Stratiformator vulcanicus: one gene and its partner. The protein of the gene in region 1 binds, or shares a complex with, the protein of each later gene. Links are inferred from orthologs where the notes say so. Each region holds a gene or a part of one and is shown in the gene's direction. Other genes may lie near its edges.

Region 1 (9,783 bases):
CGGTAGCAGGGCCATTGGAATCGCGGTTTGACGCGACCGACGGCGTTATAACGATCAGACGAACGAATTTTTGGGCGCGGCTCGCTGGCATCAATGCCGTGGGTACCGATATACTTCTCGCCCTTCCTTCCGGAAATACTGAGAGAAAGCGTTCCCGCCCTTGTGGCAGGATCGATTGCAATACCGATGCACAAGCGCAAAACCCACAAAGGCATGAAGAAGCGGTTCAAGGTGACCGCTTCGGGCAAGCTCAAACACCGCTCGGCGAACCGCCACCACCGCATGGGTAAGAAGGCGGGCGAGCGGAAGTTGCGGCTGCGCCATGGCGAAGTCGTGAGCGGCCCGATCGCCAAGAAGATCGTCGAAGCCCTTCAACCGGGCATGTAGGTTCATCTCCGACCCGAGGATTGCTCCGGGTCGCGTAAATTCATTTTGAGATTCTGGAATCGAGTAGCGTTATGCGTGTTCGGATCGGCAAAGCACGCCGCCAAAAGAAGAAGCGGCTGTTCAACGAAGCCAAGGGTAACCGCGGCGGACGCTCGAAATTGCTGCGCACCGTCAAAGAGACGGTCATCCGTTCCCGCGCTTTCGCCTACCGCGACCGCAAGGTCCGCAAGCGAGATTTCCGTCGGCTCTGGATCACCCGCATCACCGCCGCAGTCCGCATGCGGGGTATGAGCTACTCGCAGTTCATCTACGGCTTGAAGAAGGCCGAAATCGAACTCGACCGCAAGAGCCTCAGCGAGTTGGCGATCAACAATCCGGCGATCTTCGACGAGATCGTGGAGATCGTTCGCTCTGCCGCTAAGCAGGCGGCGTAATTCCCGCCGAGGCAGGAGCCTTTCGCGGAGACGGCGATGGACATTGCGGCTTCCTTCGATGAATACGAGCAGGCCGCACTGGCGGCCATCGCCGGCGCCTCGTCCACCGACGAGCTCGAGGCGGCGCGTGTCGAATTCCTCGGTAAGAAAAAAGGCCGGCTCAAAGACCTGCAATCGGTGCTCGGCAAAGTCGCCCCCGAAGACCGGCCAGCCGTTGGCAAGCAGTTCAACGAGGTCAAGCAGCGAGTCAGCGGGCAGCTCGAAGCCCGCAAGGTTGAACTCGCAAAGCCTGCTGCGGAGGTCGAAGGCCTCGACGTCACGCTGCCGGGAAATCGATTATCGCGCGGCTCGCTGCACCCGCTCACGCAGACGATCGAAGAATTCAAAGAGATCATGACCCGGCTCGGGTTCTCGGTGGTCGAAGGACCCGAACTCGAAGACGAGCAGCACAACTTCGTCGCCCTGAATATCCCGCCGGAGCACCCGGCCCGTGACCCGCTCGACAACTTCTATCTGGCGACCGCCGAAGCCGCCGCCGGCGGGCAGACGCTGCTTCGCAGTCAGACCTCGACGGTGCAGATCCGCACGATGGAGCACACGCCGCCTCCGGTGCGGATCGTCTCGATCGGCCGCGTCTATCGACCGGACGAACACGATGACACCCACCTGAGCATGTTTCACCAAATGGAAGGGTTAATGGTCGGGGAGAGCGTCACGATGGCGCAGCTCAAGACCGTCCTCTCCAAATTCGCCGATGCTTACCTCGGCGGCGACGTCGCCGTCCGCTTCCGACCATCCTTCTTTCCTTTCACCGAGCCGTCGGTCGAAGTCGACATGTACTGGGACGGCCAGTGGATTGAGATCGGCGGCGCCGGCGTCGTCGATCCAAACGTCATGAGAGCGGTCGGGTACGACCCCGAAGCCGTCACCGGTTTCGCCTTCGGCCTGGGCGTCGAGCGCTTCGCCATGCGACGCTACAACGTCTCCGACATCCGCCAGTTCGTCAAAAACGACCTGCGATTCCTCGGCCAGTTTTAGGGCGCGGGAAGGGCGAGACGGGCGAAGAGGAGAGGTGAAGGAGCGGGTGCATTAGGGTAACGCGGGTAGCCCGGCCTTTCATGGCCGGGCTACCCGTTTAAGAGTGGCCCGGACATCGTCCGGGTCGCGAAGCGACAAGAGCACTCAGGCAGAGATGTCCTTACCAGTCCGGCGTCCAATGTTAATTGTGGCCGGCAACTGAATGCTCTGGCGGCTGCGCCGCACGGACGTTGTCCGTGCCACTCGGGATTTATTAATTGCACTCCCGTCGTCGGCCTTCAACGATCTCATATTGTTCTCAAACAGTAAATCAAAGTGTGGCCCGGACAACGTCCGGGTCGCGCAGCGACAAGAGCATCTGGGCAGAGATGTCCCTACCAGTCCGGCGTCCAATGTTAATTATGGCCGGTAGCTGAATACTCTGGCGGCTGCGCCGCACGGACGTTGTCCGTGCCACTCGAAATTCATTAATTTCACTCTCGCAGTCGGCCTCCAACTCTCTCTTAATGTTCTCGAACGGCATCTTGTGCCTGTCGGCACCCGGCCATGAAAGGCCGGGCTACCCAAGTCTTGCTGGTAGCTGACAGCCGATAGCTGACAGCTCTTAAAAAAAAACGGACGCGCGCCCGGCAGTTTTGCCGCGGCAACATCCGCCGCATGGGGATAACGCAGTCAGATGACTGCTCCCACCGGCGGGGCGAACAGAGGCGGTGCGCACCGTGTGTTCCTCCAACCATGGAAAGATGGTTGCGCAGCTCTACAAAATATTGCCTGACGCGTAACAACCACAGCCCGATGGTTGTTGTCTCAAAAATTAACCGTCGCCATGTCGGGTCGCCTTCTCAGCTGCATACACCCGCAGCCGGTCCTTAAAGGCCTCCAGCAGTCGGCTTTGAAATCGATAGGGGTTCCAGACCGCCGCAATCGTTCGGGTCGGCTTCTTTCCGCTGAGCGAGCGGTAAACACGACGTCCGCTCCCATCAACATCGCGGGCCATCGCCGGGATCATCGAAATGCCGTGCGACAGCGCGACCAGCTCTTGCACCATCGCCAATTGGCTGGTCCGCTCGACCGAGACGGGATGAAAATTCCGATTTCGGCAGAACGAGACGATGTTGTCCGACAGGCAGTGCGCTTCGTCGAGAAGCACGAAGGGAAGCGGTTCAATATCGGTCAGGCGAATACTTGTCTTCTGAATTAAGTCATGACCGGGCGGCAGGACCAGAAAGAGTTCTTCGGCAAACAATTCTTCGATTTCGATGTACTTAGCCGGGAAGGGTAAGGCGACGACGGCCAAATCGACTTCTCCCTGTGTGATCGCTTTAAGAAGTAAGTCAGTCGTCTGCTCACGAACGATCACTGAGGCCCCCGGAAATTCTTCCGCGAACCGGCCGAGTAATTCCGGCAAGAAATAGGGCGCGATCGTCGGAATGGCCCCGATCCGAATTCGACCACTGCGCCCGTCGTCGGAGATTTCAGCTTTCGTCTCATCGACTAACGTTAATACCTGCCGGGCCCTTGACTGCAAAAGTTGCCCCGCATCGGTCAGCGTCACTGCTCGGGCTCGGCGATCAAAAAGCGGTTGGCCAAGTTCTTCCTCGAGCTTTTGAATCGATCGGCTCAGAGCCGGCTGCGAGATGCCGAGTTCAGCCGCGGTCCTCGTGAAGTTCTCCCTCGTCGACAAGGCCAAGAAATAGCGAAGTTGATCAAATTCCATGCTTCCACTCGCCCACACCTATGCATGCAAAACATTCGGCACACTATATGAATGCACTGGAGATATCGAGCACCGATGGCATAATGATTGATCGAACGACTAAACTTACTTGCCAAGATGTACGCAGAGAAATACTGATCAGATCAGACTTCGCACGATTTCAAGTCGGCCCGACGGCTATTATGACCCGGCTTCCTCATGAAGATTTCTTACCTCGCGCCACAAACAAGATCGCTCGCCCATGTTTCGATCGCTTTGCCTAATTGCCGCTTTGGCCGTGATGCTTCCGCTTCCCGTCGACGCGGCCGATCCCAAGCCCAACTTTGTGATCATCTTCGCCGATGACCAAGGTTATGGCGACCTCGGTTGTTTTGGTTCCGAGACGATTCAGACGCCGAACATCGATCGCATGGCTGATGAAGGCCGCCGCTTCACCAGCTTTATGGTCGCCTCGCCGGTCTGCACGCCGTCCCGCGCGGCACTGCTGACCGGCTGCTATCCAAAGCGAGTCGGGATGCACCGACACGTGCTGTTCCCACATTCCGCGAAGGGGCTGCATCCCGATGAATACACAATCGCGGACCATCTCAGCGGGCTCGGTTACGCCACAGCCTGCTTCGGAAAGTGGCATTTGGGCCATCACCCCGAAACGCTGCCGCAGCAGAACGGGTTCGATACGTATCTCGGCATTCCTTATTCGAATGACATGAATCATCCGGACAATAAAGGGAAGCCGAAATTAAGTTCGGATGAACTGTGGCGAAATCAGTCGACTGCCGTCACGAAATGGAACACGCCCTTAATGCGTAATGAAGAAATCGTCGAACTGCCGGTCGACCAGCGGACCGTCACGCGGCGTTATACCGACGAAGCAATCGACTTCATTACCAAGAATATAGATCGACCGTTCTTCGTTTATCTCCCGCACACCATGCCGCACATCCCGCTCTACGTCCCCGAGGACGTCTACGATCCCGACCCGCAGAACGCTTACAAGTGTGTCATTGAGCATATCGACCAAGAGGTAGGCCGATTGATGAGCCAACTGCGCGATCTCAGTTTGTCGGACAACACCTATGTCATTTACACGTCGGACAACGGCCCTTGGCTTCAGTTTAAAAATCACGGCGGATCGGCCGGACCGTTAAGGGCGGGGAAGGGGACCACCTTCGAAGGGGGTCAACGGGTTCCTTGCATCATGTGGGGACCGTCTCGAATTCCGGCCGGCACAGTCTGCGATGAACTGGTCACGACAATGGATCTGCTGCCGACGATCGCTGCGCTAACCGATTCCACGCTGCCCGAGGAGAATAAAATTGACGGCCTCGACGTTTCGGAAACTCTTTTTTCGGATTCAGCAAGTCCGCGGACGGAGTTCGTCCATTATTCGTCCCGTGGAAATATCGAAGGCCTCCGGCAGGGCGACTGGAAACTTCTCATCAAGCCCGCTAAGGGCAAACAGAACTCGCTGAAGTCACCGAACGTGATGCTGTTCAACCTGTCCGAAGATATCGGCGAGCAGCACAATCTCGTCGCCGATCACCCGGACATCGTCGCCCGGCTAAAAAAGCGAATGCGCGAGCTCGATACCGAAATCGAAACCAACGCCCGCGAACCCTGGCGCCTGCGGTCACCTTAATTGGCATTTCAACTGCAGAGCCATAAACCCGCGAAGGCATCTATTACTAATTCGTTTCGAACGCACCAAGCGGAGACCTCAGTAACCGGTCACCGCGATGTATCGAGGCGGAGGTTTGGATCGTACTCGAGTCCGTTTGGCGGGAGATCGGGCACCGGTGAGGCTCTGGATTCCGAACGCTATAGACTCTCTGCGAGCGATTTCGCCTTAGAAAGCAAATTGAGCACATTTGGCCCCGGCTTCTCGATGGCTTCAATGTCGCGCCCGACCGCCTCCAACTGATCGATCTGCTGCTTGGAGCGATCGCTCAGTTTCGGATGCGAGTCATACACGAGTTGAAACCCGGTATCGGTATTATCCCACGCCCCTTGAGCATCGCTTTGGTACTGTTGCACATAGTCAAGTACCTGCTGCTTGGTCGCTGCCAAGTATTGTTCGGCCGTATCAAAAGTGGGCGTAACCGGAACCTTCGAGGTGTCATAGGGGTCGGGACTTCCGTCGCAACCCATGGTTCCGCAACTGATGACGGAAAGAAGCAATAAACAAACCATTCTCACAGCGACTTGTCTCCGGCGTCTTTGGAACGAAGTGGGCGAAGCGAATATACGCGTGCGTATCTCCAAAAGAAATGAGGACACCCGACTCGATGTCGAGCGTCCTCGTTGAGTTTCGAACGAGTGGGCTTAGAAATCTCCCACGCTATTCCCGTCATTCATCAGGGAAAGGTACTGATAGACGCCGAGACCGTTTAACTCTCCACGCAGTGCTTTCTTGTCGTACGTGCCTTTATCAAAACAGTTGTCGCCCGCATCCCAGAATTTTGCTTCGTCAGCAGAATCGGGTTCAACAGATTCGATGTTGTCGGAAATGAAATGGACCGATCCGTCGGCCAGGACGAACTGGGCGCCGCCGGAGTGGTTGCTGTGAAACGAATAGTAATTCGGATCACGGATCGTCTTTAATTCTGCGGCCGTCGGTGGAGTTGCGGAGGCGTCCCACCCGCTGTCAGTCCATTTCACCGTACGGACCGTGGCATCCGGGTTTGGTGGATAAAACGCGATTCGTCCCAATTGCCACCCGGTATTGTTTGTTCCGTCAGTTCCGAACGCCCGCTGATGGTCCGAACGTTCCCAAGTGACTTCGCCGACGAGCAGCGTGTTCGAGGTACCGTCGGTCATATTCTCCCAAGAAACTTCGAACGGTCGTTGCTTGTGCTGATCGACAGCCGGGTTCGCATAAGGGGAGTAGGCGGCGGCGGAAGACATGGCCTGTCCCCAATGGGAACTGCAAGCCCCTTCCTCGCGGTTGACGCCAGAGGGCCATGCCCCCGCATTCATGCAGTAGCTGGAGACGGTGTGTTGATAGCTGTCTCCCGGCGTGACATCAGTCTTAGGCGCGATATCGGACGGGCAGCGGTATGTCGGCACAAATGCCGTTTGCAATTGGTTAGGCCACTGATCGAATCGGTCGGACAGATTGACCTGCGATGCAACAGCCGCCTGGTCGAGATAGGGCAGTATCTCGCCGCTCCAGCCTACGTTTCGGCTGGCATCGTTAAGGCCGGGGGCCTCACGAATCTTTCCGTAGGGGAGCCGATTCTTGACGTCATAGAAATTATGAAACGCTAGACCGATCTGCTTGAGATTGTTCTGGCACGATGAGCGACGGGCCGCTTCCCGAGCCTGCTGAACTGCCGGCAATAACAAGGCGATCAAAATGGCAATGATCGCGATGACCACGAGTAACTCGATGAGCGTAAATCCCTTTCGGGTTTTGCGAGTGTTCATTGTCCGCTCCCTGAGCGATTTGAAGTGACTGGTCCTGATGCTGCCACAGACGGTACCGGCTTAGAATTTTCCGAGCGGTCGACCGTCATTTCTTGCCGTCAAACGCTGATACACACCCATCGCGGCCTCAAAGTTGGCGCCGCTGTCCCAAGTTGCGGGGTTGGTGGGATCGTTACTGCTTTGGTTATCGTAAATGGTGCCAAGAGAGAACCCGGACACTGTCCCATGCGCCGATTCCAAACTCCTCAGCGAATCGTCGATGTTTTCATTGAGAAAATGGACCGAGCCATCGGCGATGAGAAAATGTGCTCCGCCGGGATGCACGCTTCTCCAACCCATCTTGCTTCCCCGGTACCCATTCGCGGGCGCGTACCAGAATTCGATCACGTTGAGACCATGGACGCTCCCCCCCAATACCTCGGGGGCATCAATGTTTCCAAGATCGGTGTAGGTCAATCCGTTTTGGCTGCGGTACGAAGCAGACCCGTACCATCTTGATCCCCCTGACGTTCGGAAGTCCGTTTCGCCGACGGCAATGGTGCTCGATAAACCATCCGTAAAATCTCGAATTTTGATCACGTCGTTGAACATGAACATCCCGCACCATCGCGCGTCCGACTTCTTCGCACCGAATTGGCGGTCCGGTTTCGGGAAGTTGTAGTCGCCTCCGAAACCGATACCAAAGTTCCCGCGGTAGGTGGCCACGGCTTCGTTTCCGGCCGTCGTCTTCTTGGGAGCTTGCGTCGACGGGCAAATTACGGTTCGGATCACCGTATCGGTCAGATCGGAGTTGTTCGGATGACGGGGCGACACATCGAAATCCAATTGAACCGCCAGAGCCTCCTGCTCGAGATAGGGCAGGAGGCCGGCACCCCAAGCCCAACCGACCGCGCCGCCCGAACCGACACCGTTCTGGTTGTAGTGCGTTCCCTGGCCCTCAGTAATGTATCCGATCGGGAAGGAGCCGTAGACATCGTGGTAGTTGTGAAGTGCGAGACCGATTTGCTTCAAATTATTCTTGCACTGCGAGCGCCTTGCGGCTTCCCGTGCCTGCTGGACCGCGGGCAAAAGCAGGGCTATGAGGATCGCGATAATCGCGATGACGACCAACAACTCGATCAGCGTGAAACCGCGATGTTCGCGGCTCGTGCCTGAATGACAGAGCATCTTCGGTCTCCGAGTGATATGACTGACGGTCACAGACGACCGCGGATCGAATGATCCAAAATGAATGCCCAAGCCTGCGCCGATAGAATTAGCACACGCCGAGACTAAGTAGAAATACTCGTGAAACGCGGCAGAAAGCCCCGTCGTAATGTGTGACTGGCTCTACATTTCATTGTTTAGACGGGTCAGCACATCAGTATAATCTTATGAAACTGGCTTTCTCATCAATTTTTTACAAATTGGCAAGATTCGGTGATTCCCCCGGAGAGGTGTGAACGCACCATCACATCACTTCTCGAAATTTAAGTGAAATACCCTAAACCCTCTCGGCGAGACAGTGTAACTTGGCCAGTGTAGACCTCTCGGCCCAGCCAGAGATAGTACATTGATGCGAGCCGTGCACATCGACGCCACCGCGTCCAGCAATCCGCGAACGACGTACGCCTTGGCGTTTGCCACCGGCCATCCGGTTAATCCACTTCTGTGATCCTCAAACCAGCTTCGACAGCAGCAATGTCGCCAGCCCCAGTACGAAGAAGAAGCCGCACATGTCGGTGACGGTGGTGAGGATCGGGCCGGAGGCGACGGCGGGGTCGACGTCGAATCGCTTGAGGATGAGCGGGACGAGGCCACCGATGCTGACGGCGACAACGGTGTTTAGAAACAGGGCTGAGCCGACCACCAGTCCCAGGAAGACATTCCCCTTCCATAAATAAGCTACGATTCCGATTAAGAGTCCGAGGGCGGAGCCGTTAATTAAGCCGACGGCGAGTTCTTTCCCCCACACCCACATTAATTCGGCCGGGCGGACGAGGCCGAGCGCGAGTTCGCGGCCGCTCACCGCGACCGCCTGATTCCCACTGCAGCCGCTCATGTCCGAGATGATCGGCAAGAAGACCGCCAACGCGATCACCGAGGCCAGCGTGTCCTGATAGAGCGCAATCACACTCGCCGCGATGATATTTAAGAAAATATTGACGCTCAGCCAGGCGAGACGCCGCGATGACCGCCGAAACAGCGGCATCGAACGGACTTCTTCTTTAATCAGCCCCTGCGTATTTAAGTAAGCGAGGTCCTTGCGTTCGCCAAGACGTTCTTCGACCGCAGAGGCCCGCACGACCCCGAGCATCCGGCCGGCCCCATCGACGGCGGGAACGCCGATGAAGTTATGCTCGTCGAAAAACGTTTCCAGCTCTTCCAGCGTCATGTCGTCACGTACGGCGAGCGGATTCCGGATCATCAGATCGAGAACCGGTTTCGCTCGCCGCGACAGCAGCAGATCGCGCAGGCGGAGGACCCCCGTCAGTCGCTCGTCCGCGTCGACGATGAAGGCGTACTGCACGTCATAATCGCGATAGCGGTCGGCGTTCTCCCGCATATCGTCGATGACGTCCTGCACCGTCGAAGACTCGTCGTAGCGGACGAGTTCGGTGATCATCAAACCGCCGGCGACGTCATCTGAGTACTGGGCCAGCTCGCGGGCCGACTCGGCTTCCTCAGGATCCATCTCCTCAAGAATTGCCTCGGCGTCGTCCTTCTCCAGCTCATTAATGACGTCGGCCCGGGTATCGCTGGGCAACGCCTCCAGCAGGTCGGCGGCGAACTCGGGCGGCA
Region 2 (9,918 bases), 820 kb from region 1 along the record:
CGCTTCGCGGTTCGAAGCGGTCTTCTCAGCGGCGGGTGACATCGGGGCTGCTGTCGATGAACGGCGACCAGCATCGCCGACATCGCCGAATGGTTAAGACACCGTTCTCCAAGCCGGTCCTCCCCGACTATCAGCCCGCCATTTCAGGCCTGGTTCGGGAGCTTCTCGACTCGTGGTCAGTCGGTGACGTTCGCGACATCCACCACGAGATGAACTCGTTCATGCTGCGGGTGACCAGCGCGATTCTGTTCGGTCTCGACGACCCCGACCTCGCTTTCGAAACCGGCCACCTGATCGACGAATGGGTCCACAAGAACCACGAAGTCGGCGTGACCGCCTTTATCGCCGATACCGACATCAGTGCCCAATACGACAACCTGCTCGACATGGCCAAGCAGCTCGAGCACAACGTCACGACGATGCTCCAGCGGCGTCGGCAAAGTAAACCCGGCCCCGACGTGCTGAGCCTGCTCATTCAGGCCCGCGACGCCCAAGGGTCCATCAGCAGCGAGGAATTGATCGGCCACGTCGCCCTCCTCTTTGGCGCAGCCCACTTAACAACCGCCCATTCGCTGACATGGACGCTGCTGCTGCTCGCGCAGCACCCGTCGGTCATGGCGGACGTGTTCGAAGAAATTGATTCGGGCATCGACGCAGACTTACCCACGCAGGAACAGACCGAGCGCCTGCCGCTGATGGAGAAAGCGATCAAAGAGAGCATGCGGTGCCTGCCCGCCTCCTCATACTCGCAACGGATCACCGCAGAGCCGGTCGAACTCGGCCCGCTCACGCTCGGCTGCGGCTCGCCCGTCGTGTTCAGTCAGTACATCACCCATCATCGCAGCGATCTGTTCAAAGCCCCCGACGAATTTCGCCCCGGACGCTGGGAATGGATTTCACCGGGCCCATACGAGTACCTGCCGTTCGGCTCCGGACCGCGGATGTGCCTCGGGGCCGGAATGGCCATGACGATCTTGAAGACGACACTGCCGGCGATCCTGAAGAAATTTCGCGTTTCGATGGTCCCCGGCAGCAGGGTCGACGCTCGTGTCATCTCAACAATGCTCGGGCCGACGACGCCCGTCCCGATGCTTCTGTCCGAGCCGGACGGAAAGTTCGAGGCCCAACCGATCTCAGGGACAGTCCTCGACCTCGTCGATTTTCACGAGATGCCCACGGCGGACGAGGCCAGCCAAGCGGCGTGATCGCCTCGCCGCGAACACACCGGCGTCCAAGAGAAGTGGTCCGAACCGATCTTTCATGCCGCTTGTCGGGTGACGAAGCGAGCCGCCCTATGATTTCGGCTTCGGGTCCGCCTTCGAATCGGGCTGAGGCTTCGATTTCGATTCCGGTTTTTGCTTCCGATCGGGCTTCGGGTCAGATTTCCGCCGGGGATCGGACTTTCGCTCTTCTTCCTTCATGTCGAGCAATTGCCGCGTGCGTTTGGCCGTGCGAAAGGCGAGCACGATCCCGTAGACGCAGATGAGGGCAAAGAACAGATAGCCGACCTTCCAAGTCGGATTCGGCACAATCGCCGCATTGCGCAGCGACGCACCAATGCCGAAGAGCATCGCGACCGCAATCGCGCCGTAGCCGATCGTGACGATTATTTTCCAGGTTTTGAAATTCATCCGGGTGGCTCGGCTCGCATCGGACAGCGGGAGCGGTCGGCAACCTTTCGTGACCGCTCACTCGGGAATACAGTAACCGACCGGTCGATCGCAAGAGTGTGACGAGAGTTAAGCCAAGACAAAGCCGCGCAACGCACAGCTAACCCGCGTAACGCACAGCCAAGCTGCGTGACGCAGCCACGGAGCATGGAATGATTGTCAGTCGTGAATGGTTGTCCGAATACGTCGACGTGGACATGCCGGTTGAGGAATTGACCGACCGGCTGACGTTCTCGGGCCTCAATCTCGAAGGGGTCGAAGAAGTCGGCGATGACGTCGCGATCGACCTCGAAGTCACCAGCAATCGCCCCGACTGCCTCGGCCACATCGGCGTCGCCCGCGAGATCGCCGTCCTCTACCAAATCGAACTGAAGCTCCCGCAGGCCGAGCCGCCCGCCTCCGACGAACAGACATCGGACGTCACTTCCGTCGAGATTCAGTGCCCCGACCTCTGCCCGCGCTACAACGCCCGCATCATCCGCGGCATCAAGGTCGGCCCCAGCCCCGATTGGCTCGTGCGTCGGCTCGAATCCGTTGGTATCAAATCGGTCAACAACGTCGTCGATGCGACCAACTATGTGATGCTGGAGACCGGCCAGCCGTTCCACGCTTTCGATCTCGCCAAGTTGAAGGAGGGCCGCATCGTCGTCCGCCGGGCAGCCAAACGCGAGAAGATCGAAGCGATCGATCACCAGACGTACGAACTCTCCGAAGAGATGTGCGTCATCGCCGATGCCGAGCGACCGGTCGCCGTCGCCGGCGTGATGGGCGGCTTCGATAGCGAAATCTCTAAGGGCACCACCGACATCCTGCTGGAGACGGCCCAGTTCGTTCCGCTTACGGTCCGCGGCACCGCCCGCAAGCTGAAGCTCTTCAGCCCGTCGCAGTTCCGGTTCGAGCGACTTGTCGATGCCACCCAGCTCGACTGGAACAGCCGCCGTTGCGCGGAGGTGATCCTCGACGTCGCCGGCGGGACTCTTTGTGCCGGTTCGGTCCACGCGGGCGAGGAAATTCCCACATCGCGCGAGCCGGTCGAGATGCGGTTCGGCCAGATTCCCCGGCTGCTCGGGATCGACATCGCCCCTGCAGAAGCAGTCAAAATATTGGAGCGCCTCGGCCTCAAGGTCGCAGGCAAAGTCACGGACGAGAAAGCAGCCTTTGTTCCCCCAAGCTGGCGGCCCGACCTCACGCGCGAGTGCGACCTGATCGAAGAGGTCGCTCGTATTTACGGATACGACGAGATCCCGGATGACGCAAATATTCCGGTTGAAGTGCCGACGTTGCCGAAGGCCGATGCCGTCCGGCAGCGAATGCGGGCGGTCCTCAATGGAGCCGGGCTCTCCGAAGCGATCACGATCACATTCATCAGCGAAGACCAGCAGGCGCTATTCGACCCGTACGCGGGCCAAGAGCCGCTGCGTGTTGACCATTCAAGCCGTCGGCACGAGCACATCCTCCGCCGCAGCCTCGTGCCGAGCCTGCTGATGTGCCGCCGCGAGAACGAACGTCACGGCACCGCCAACGCCGAGTTGTTCGAGATCGCGAAGACGTTTCTCGAAGCCTCACCCGGCAAGCCGTCGGCCGAACCGATGGTGGTTTCGGGGGTGACCGGTCGCGAGTTCGGCGATGTGAAGGGCATTGTCGAGTCGCTCGTCGAAGACCTCTGCCCCGACGCCGTGATCACCGCGCGCCCGGCGAAGCTGGACGCCTTCGCCGAGGGCCGGGCGGCGGAGCTGTCTCTCGGCGACACGCCCCTCGGCTGGGTCGGCGAACTCGATACGAACGTCTTGGAGTCGCCCACCCTCGACCTCCGCGGGGCCGCCTCGGCATTCGAATTGTTCGTCGACCCGCTCGTGGAGCGCGCAACGCTTCAGCGGACGTTCGAGCCAATCCCGCAGTTTCCGGCCGTCGAGCGCGACATTAATTTCATGCTCGCTGAACCGGTCACGTGGGAGAAGCTCTCCAACGTCGCCCTCGCCGCGGGGGGCGAATTGGTCGAGTCGGTCGAGTTCGCCAGCCAGTTCCGCGGCAAGCAGCTCGGCCCGAACAAGAAGTCCTACGTGATGCGGCTCGTCTTCCGCTCGCCCGAGGGCACCCTCACCGGCGATGAGGTCGACAAAGTCCAACAACAAATCGTCTCCGCCTGCGAACAGCAATGCGAAGCCGTCCAGCGATGAGCGCGACAAACACAAACCCGCAGCGCAAAGAAGTAACGCCCCCGAGCACAAGCCCGCAGCGCAAGCAAGGGACCACACGGGTGACCCTTACCGAAACCAACGACGCCGATTTCTGTACGCCCCCAGCGAATCTGACACCACCATTTCAGCCAAGAATGTTCAACGGGCGTTGCAAAATCTTCCTTACAATTGGAATCATTTCTCTGCTGCTCTCTTCGCTACCGTGGCTCGGCTATGGACGAGGCGCATTTGTCGTTCCCGGGTGGGACATTCATCTACCGACTCTATCACTAACAAGGGAGCATATGGTCCCTTTCGGCGAAGTCCTGACCGCAATTCTTGAATTGCCATTAACGCTGCTGAGCATTATCCGCCCGCTGGATTACTTTATTTACTTTCAAGGTGAAGGAGTGCGAACCGCACGACCGTTTACAATTTTCTTGTTCTGGCACTTATGCGGAGTGACGTTCGTTTGGCTATCGGTTCGGCCTTTAGTTTTTCCCGCAATTTACGGTCACCGTGAGAACTTCGATCTCAGGTCCAATTGATGTCCGATATTCATACTAAGTACAGCGAAGACTTGGCCCCGAGCAGACTGAATGATTTGTCCGAAGTTCCCTACCCCACCGGCCCTGTCCACTACGGCCCGCTCGAACTCCCCACGCGCTATCACCTCTCCCCCCTCGCGGGCTACACGAACCTCCCGTTCCGACGGATCGTCCGCGAACTCGGCGGCGTGGGCCTCGGCACGACCGACCTCGTCAACGCCCGCGGCCTCTTGGAAGGCAGCAATAAAACTTGGGAGTTGATCGAAACCTGCCCCGAGGACCGGCCCTTTGCCGTGCAGATCTTCGGCAACGACCCCGCCCGCATGGCCGAAGCCGCGCAGCTCCTTGAAAGCCGCGGCGTCGACTCGATCGACATTAATATGGGCTGCCCCGTCGACCGCATCACCAAGGTCGGGGCCGGGTCGAAATTAATGTGTGATGATCCGAATTCAACAGTGAACCTCGTCCGCACCGTAGTTGAAGCCGTTCAGATTCCCGTCACCGTCAAGATGCGGCTCGGCTGGGATTCAAAGCAACTCACCGCCCCCAAGTTCGCCCGTGAGTTCGAACAGGTCGGCGTCGCCGCCGTCGCGATCCATGGCCGCACCCGCGCTCAAGGCTTCTCCGGCGAGGTCGACCGCACCGGCATACAAAAGGTAGTAGAAGCGGTCGAGTGCATCCCCGTCGTGGGCAACGGCGATATTAGGAATGTTGAGGATGCACTCGCGATGTTCCGCGAGACCGGTTGCGACATCGTCTCGATGGGACGCGGCGCCCTGGCCAACCCGTGGATCTTCCGGCAACTCGTCGAGTGGGAGACGACCGGCACTTACTCCCCCGCCGGCACCTTCGACGACCGCCTCGGGCTTTTAAGAAAACAGCTCGGCTATTTAATGGAGCGGTTCGAGCCGGAGAAAGCGATCGTCCGCTTCCGCAAGATGGCCCACTGGTATTTAAAGTCGATGCGCGTCCGCGCCCCGCACCGCCATCAGTATCAAGTCGCCAAAACCCTCAAAGAAGTCGAAGCCGCCCTCGCCGCCATCAGCACCGCAGGCCCCGTCGGCGGCACACGGAACGGCTTACTGCCCGACATGCACGTGCCGGTACCGTCCGGGCCGGTGGAGCGGTGGTGAGAGACGAATCGACGCTTCCGACTGCCGTTCGCGATGTATAATTAACGGGATCAACGCCGAAAGAGTTCTGATGGCATAGCCGACGGTAAGGAGCAAGTCGCGTTTGAGCCGTACTTCACACTAATTAAGAATCCGCCGCCATGCGCATGCCCCTGATCCAGTAGTCGCCGGAGTTGAATCCGCCGATCGGGCCGCGTTCACAGCTCGCACTATTTATTAATCGTACCATTCCGACAGACCATTCCTCGTCACCTCTTAACAATTGGGAGTAATCAAGCATGGTTTTCGCCGATTTACTCCGAGCGAGCGCTTGCAGCGAGCGACACTTGTGTTGGATGCGGCCAAGTCACAGGCTGACCTGCGAAGCAATCTCAGCGATTTCGGCGATGCCTTGACGAAGAGCCCTTCCTCGCAGATTCCATTTAGGTCCATCCGATCGCCGCACCAGGCCGACACTTTGTCTCATTCACCGGGAGATACTTTGATGCAAAAATCACAGCCTTTTCTACTCGCGGCATGTTTTGCCCTGCTCGCAACTGCGACCGGAAACGGCGAAGACGCTCCGCGGTCTGTTCGCGAATACAAGGTGCATCAGGGGTTGAGGTATCCCACGGCGGAGCCGAGGCTCAAGCTCGACCTGTACGTCCCGCTCGACGCGGCTGAGCCGATGCCCTGCGTCGTTGTGATTCAAGGCGGAGGGTTCAAGCCGCAGACCGGCCAGCGATTTCGTCCCATGGCCGAACACCTCGCAGAGCACGGGTTTGCCGCGGCACTGATCTCTTATCGGGGCCGACCGAAGCACACCTATCGGGAGACCATGGCCGATGTCGAAGCCGCTGTTCGCTTCATCCGCGAGATCAGCGACGAATACGGCATCGACCCCGATCGAATCGGAGCGATGGGACGATCCGCGGGCGCGACGCTGGCGGTACTCTTAGCCGTCACGCCTGAGAAGAACGAAGGTCGACAGGCGGGCAACGACGAACCGTATCCAGCACGCATTCAAGCGGCCGTCGGCATCGCGGGCGTCTACGATTTCGTCGGCCGGTTCGTCGACCGGGAGCAGATCGCGATTCAGCCCAACCTCGACACCAAACTCGTCACGAACGGGGAATGGATCGGCTCCACCTACGCGCCGACGGACAAGGACTGGCTGAGGGCATCGGCGATCAATCATGTCGACGCCGAGGACCCGCCGATTCTGCTGCTGCACAGCAAGAACGATCGCACCGTCCCGTGGCAGCAGTCGCAGAGAATGCACGCGGAACTGGCAAAAGCCGGTGGTTCTGCTGAACTTGAAATCAGCGACAACGGCGGACACTCCGGCCCTCGAAATTCGAAGACCAAGATGGTCGCGTTCTTCGAAAAGATGCTCGGCGAACGCGGCAGTTCGCCGGCACCTGTGGAGTGAAATCTCAGAAAGAATTTCCTGACCGGCTGTAACACCTCCCGAGCCCCGTCGCTTCCCTGTGTATCGGGAAGACAAACAACTCAAAACCTAAGACGGGACACGAATCATGAACGGGCTGACCAAAACGCTGACTGCTGCTGCTGTGGCTTTCGGAATGATCATCGCCACGGGTGACGCCTTCGCCGGCGATCGCAACAATCGCCGCGGTGGAAACAACGGAGGCGGCAGCCGCATGAAGCAAGTCATGAACCGCTTCGGCGGCCAGAATCAGCAGCGATCTCACAATCGTTCCAGCGGTGGCGGCAACCGATTCAGCGGCCAGATTCACCGAGGAAACAAAAACGGAAATCACCACAACAACTTCCGGAACGATCGGCACCGCTTCGACAACCACCGTTTCGGGCACCAAAACGACCGGCATCGCAACGGCCACTTCACCGGCCACCACAATCGGCACCACGCTCACCGAAACGTCAAACACGTGACGGGCTACTTCGGCTACCGTCACCACAAGCCGACCGTCGCCCCCTGCTACTACGGATTCGATGCCGGCTACATCGCGACGGCCCGACCGGTTCGGCCTTCGGTCACTATCGTACAGAACGCTCCCTCGCTTGGAGCATGGGGCCTCGCCCCGGCGGCACCGGCCGCTCCTGTTGCCGCAACGCCCGAATATGTCGGCACTTGGACCGCCCAACCGAGCGAAGGCGTCATCGTGACCCTGAGCCTCGAAGCAAATGGCAACTTCGTTTGGCAGGTCAAGAACAACGGCCAACAGACGCAGTTCGGTGGAACCTACCAACTCGACGGCGATCAACTCTCCCTCGTCAACGCCGATGCCGGCAACCTGACGGGAACGATCACCTGGCAGAACGGCGGCTTCGGCTTCCTCCGAGACAACGCCCCGGAAGGTGACGCGGGACTGAATTTCGCCGGCTGAGTCGCAGCCGCCCACTCCCACGAGTCCCATCGATCACCCGACACCGACAATTCGGTGTCGGGTTTCTTTTTGCGCCGTGCAATTTCCCACGGATCAGCGCAACGTAGCGACCCAAATCGATCGAACATAAGGTGAGGTCTTACGCGAAACCGAGGGAGTCTCCACCATGAAAATTGCCGTCACGGCCGCGAGCGGTCACCTTGGCCGGGAAGTCATTAAAGCCACAGCAAGGCTTGCTCGAAACGACGAGATCATCGGCCTCGCCCGAACCCCTGAAAAAGCTCAATCACTTGGAATTGAAATCCGACCCGGCGACTACGACTCGCCGCGCGAACTCGAAAATTCGTTGCAAGGGGTCAATACCCTGCTGCTCGTCTCCGGCATGGCTTCCCCCGAACAGAGAATTAAACAACACCGCAACGTGATCGATGCCGCCAAACGGACCGGGGTGAGCAAAATCGTCTACACCAGTGTGCAAGGCGCCGAAGAAGACACGGGTTTCTCGCCTGTCGTCCAAAGTAATCGCCAGACGGAAGAAGATGTTCGCAACTGCGGATTGCAATGGGCCCTCGGCCGCAACGGCATCTATATCGAGCCGGATGTCGAGTACGTCGAGACGTACAAACAACGCGGCGAGATCGTAAACTGTGCCGGCGACGGCCTGTGCGGCTACACGACACGCCCGGAACTTGCTCACGCTTACGCCCGAATGCTGACGGACTCACAGCACGACGGGAAAATCTATAATCTTCACGGCGCGCCCATGACCCAGCAACAATTGGCGGACTACCTCAACGAAGCCTTCGGCCTTAATTTACAATATCGGGCGATATCGGTCGCAGACTTTCGCGAGCAACGTGTCGCAGAACTCGGCGAGTTCATCGGCAATGTGATCGCGGGAATCTATGAAGGCATTCGCCACGGTGCGGCGAACAACGACAGTCATTTCGCCGAGGCAGCAGGCCGGGCGCATCAGAGTTGGCCATCTTACTTCGATGGACTCACACAACATTCATTTTGAGCGCCGTATAGGTCGACCGCGCGAGCGCCACTCATTAAGTCACTGGCGAGAATTGGCGGGCACTGGGCATCCCGTTACACATATTTTGAGGACTGAATGCAAACACCACTCGCATCGATATTTCTTTTTCTTCTCGCCTCGCTATTCGGGGCGGTCGGGCAGTTCCTGTATAAATCGGGAACGGAACAGGTGACGTCCCACGGTCAGGGGACGTCGGTTCTCAGCTATGTGGCGAACTGGAGAATACTCGTCGGCGTCGTCTGTTATATCGCCGTCATGGTTTTGTTCGTCGCGGCATTTAAGAGAGGAGGTGAACTTCGCGTTTTATATCCGATCTACGCCACGACCTTTATCTGGGCCGCGTTGATCGGCCTGTTCGCCTATGGCACGAATATCAGCCTCGTCAATATCTTCGGCATGATCCTTCTGATTCTCGGAATGTTTCTTATGGGGTGGACGCGATGATCGACTCCCCCGCGGGCCGCCGCCCGCTCAAGACCCGAGACTGGCGATTCTTCCAGCGCCTCGCCGCATGGCTGGCAACGACGCCGATTACACCCAACATCATCTCGGCCACCAGCATTTTCTTTGGATTGGCAGCCGGCACCTTGCTCGCATTTACTCCCCATGTCGGCGATGACATCATCGTGAAGGTGATTTGGCTGACCGCAGCGGCTTGCCTGCAGGCGCGATTAATTGCCAACCTGCTTGACGGAATGGTCGCGATTGAGGGTGGCAAGGCGTCGGCTATCGGAGAACTATTTAATGAAGTGCCCGATCGCGTTTCCGACAGTGCGATCTTTATCGGCGCCGGCTACGCCATCGGCAGCGTACCGGAGTTTGGGCTTCTTGCCGCTCTCGTCGCGATCTTTGTCGCCTATGTGCGTGCAATCGGAGCGAGCGTCGGAGTCGGGCAAGTATTTCTCGGCCCAATGGCCAAACAGCAAAGAATGGCCGTCCTCACGCTGGCTTTGGTTTTATGCGGATTGCTGCCAGCCAGTTGGCAACCGGTCCATTC

Evidence for each region.
Region 2: the proteins of pheS (region 1) and pheT are in contact, whole or in part, in a crystal structure (PDB 6P24), measured with the Escherichia coli proteins. The link is inferred for Stratiformator vulcanicus from one-to-one orthologs.

Annotation. Positions count from the first base shown.
Region 1 is NZ_CP036268.1:3,903,610-3,913,392, forward strand. What follows is about bases 1-2,858. They hold pheS (phenylalanine--tRNA ligase subunit alpha), read left to right. Parts: upstream 1-857; coding sequence 858-1,859; downstream 1,860-2,858. Other genes in these bases: rpmI (50S ribosomal protein L35), read left to right, coding at 187-387; rplT (50S ribosomal protein L20), read left to right, coding at 459-821; Pan189_RS15520 (LysR family transcriptional regulator), read right to left, coding at 2,674-2,858. Outside these bases: more of Pan189_RS15520, read right to left, coding at 2,859-3,576; Pan189_RS15525 (sulfatase family protein), read left to right, coding at 3,818-5,215; Pan189_RS15530 (hypothetical protein), read right to left, coding at 5,395-5,766; Pan189_RS15535 (DUF1559 domain-containing protein), read right to left, coding at 5,899-7,002; Pan189_RS15540 (DUF1559 domain-containing protein), read right to left, coding at 7,063-8,169; mgtE (magnesium transporter), read right to left, coding at 8,660-9,783.
Region 2 is NZ_CP036268.1:4,719,899-4,729,816, forward strand. Bases 1,342-4,334 are described here. They hold pheT (phenylalanine--tRNA ligase subunit beta), read left to right. Parts: upstream 1,342-1,822; coding sequence 1,823-3,847; downstream 3,848-4,334. Other genes in these bases: Pan189_RS18835 (DUF898 domain-containing protein), read right to left, coding at 1,342-1,631. In the rest of the region: Pan189_RS18830 (cytochrome P450), read left to right, coding at 1-1,205; more of Pan189_RS18835, read right to left, coding at 1,293-1,341; tRNA dihydrouridine synthase DusB, read left to right, coding at 4,395-5,528; Pan189_RS18850 (alpha/beta hydrolase), read left to right, coding at 6,013-6,939; Pan189_RS18855 (hypothetical protein), read right to left, coding at 6,944-7,420; Pan189_RS18860 (hypothetical protein), read left to right, coding at 7,421-7,879; Pan189_RS18865 (SDR family oxidoreductase), read left to right, coding at 8,046-8,900; Pan189_RS18870 (hypothetical protein), read left to right, coding at 8,997-9,365; Pan189_RS18875 (CDP-alcohol phosphatidyltransferase family protein), read left to right, coding at 9,362-9,918.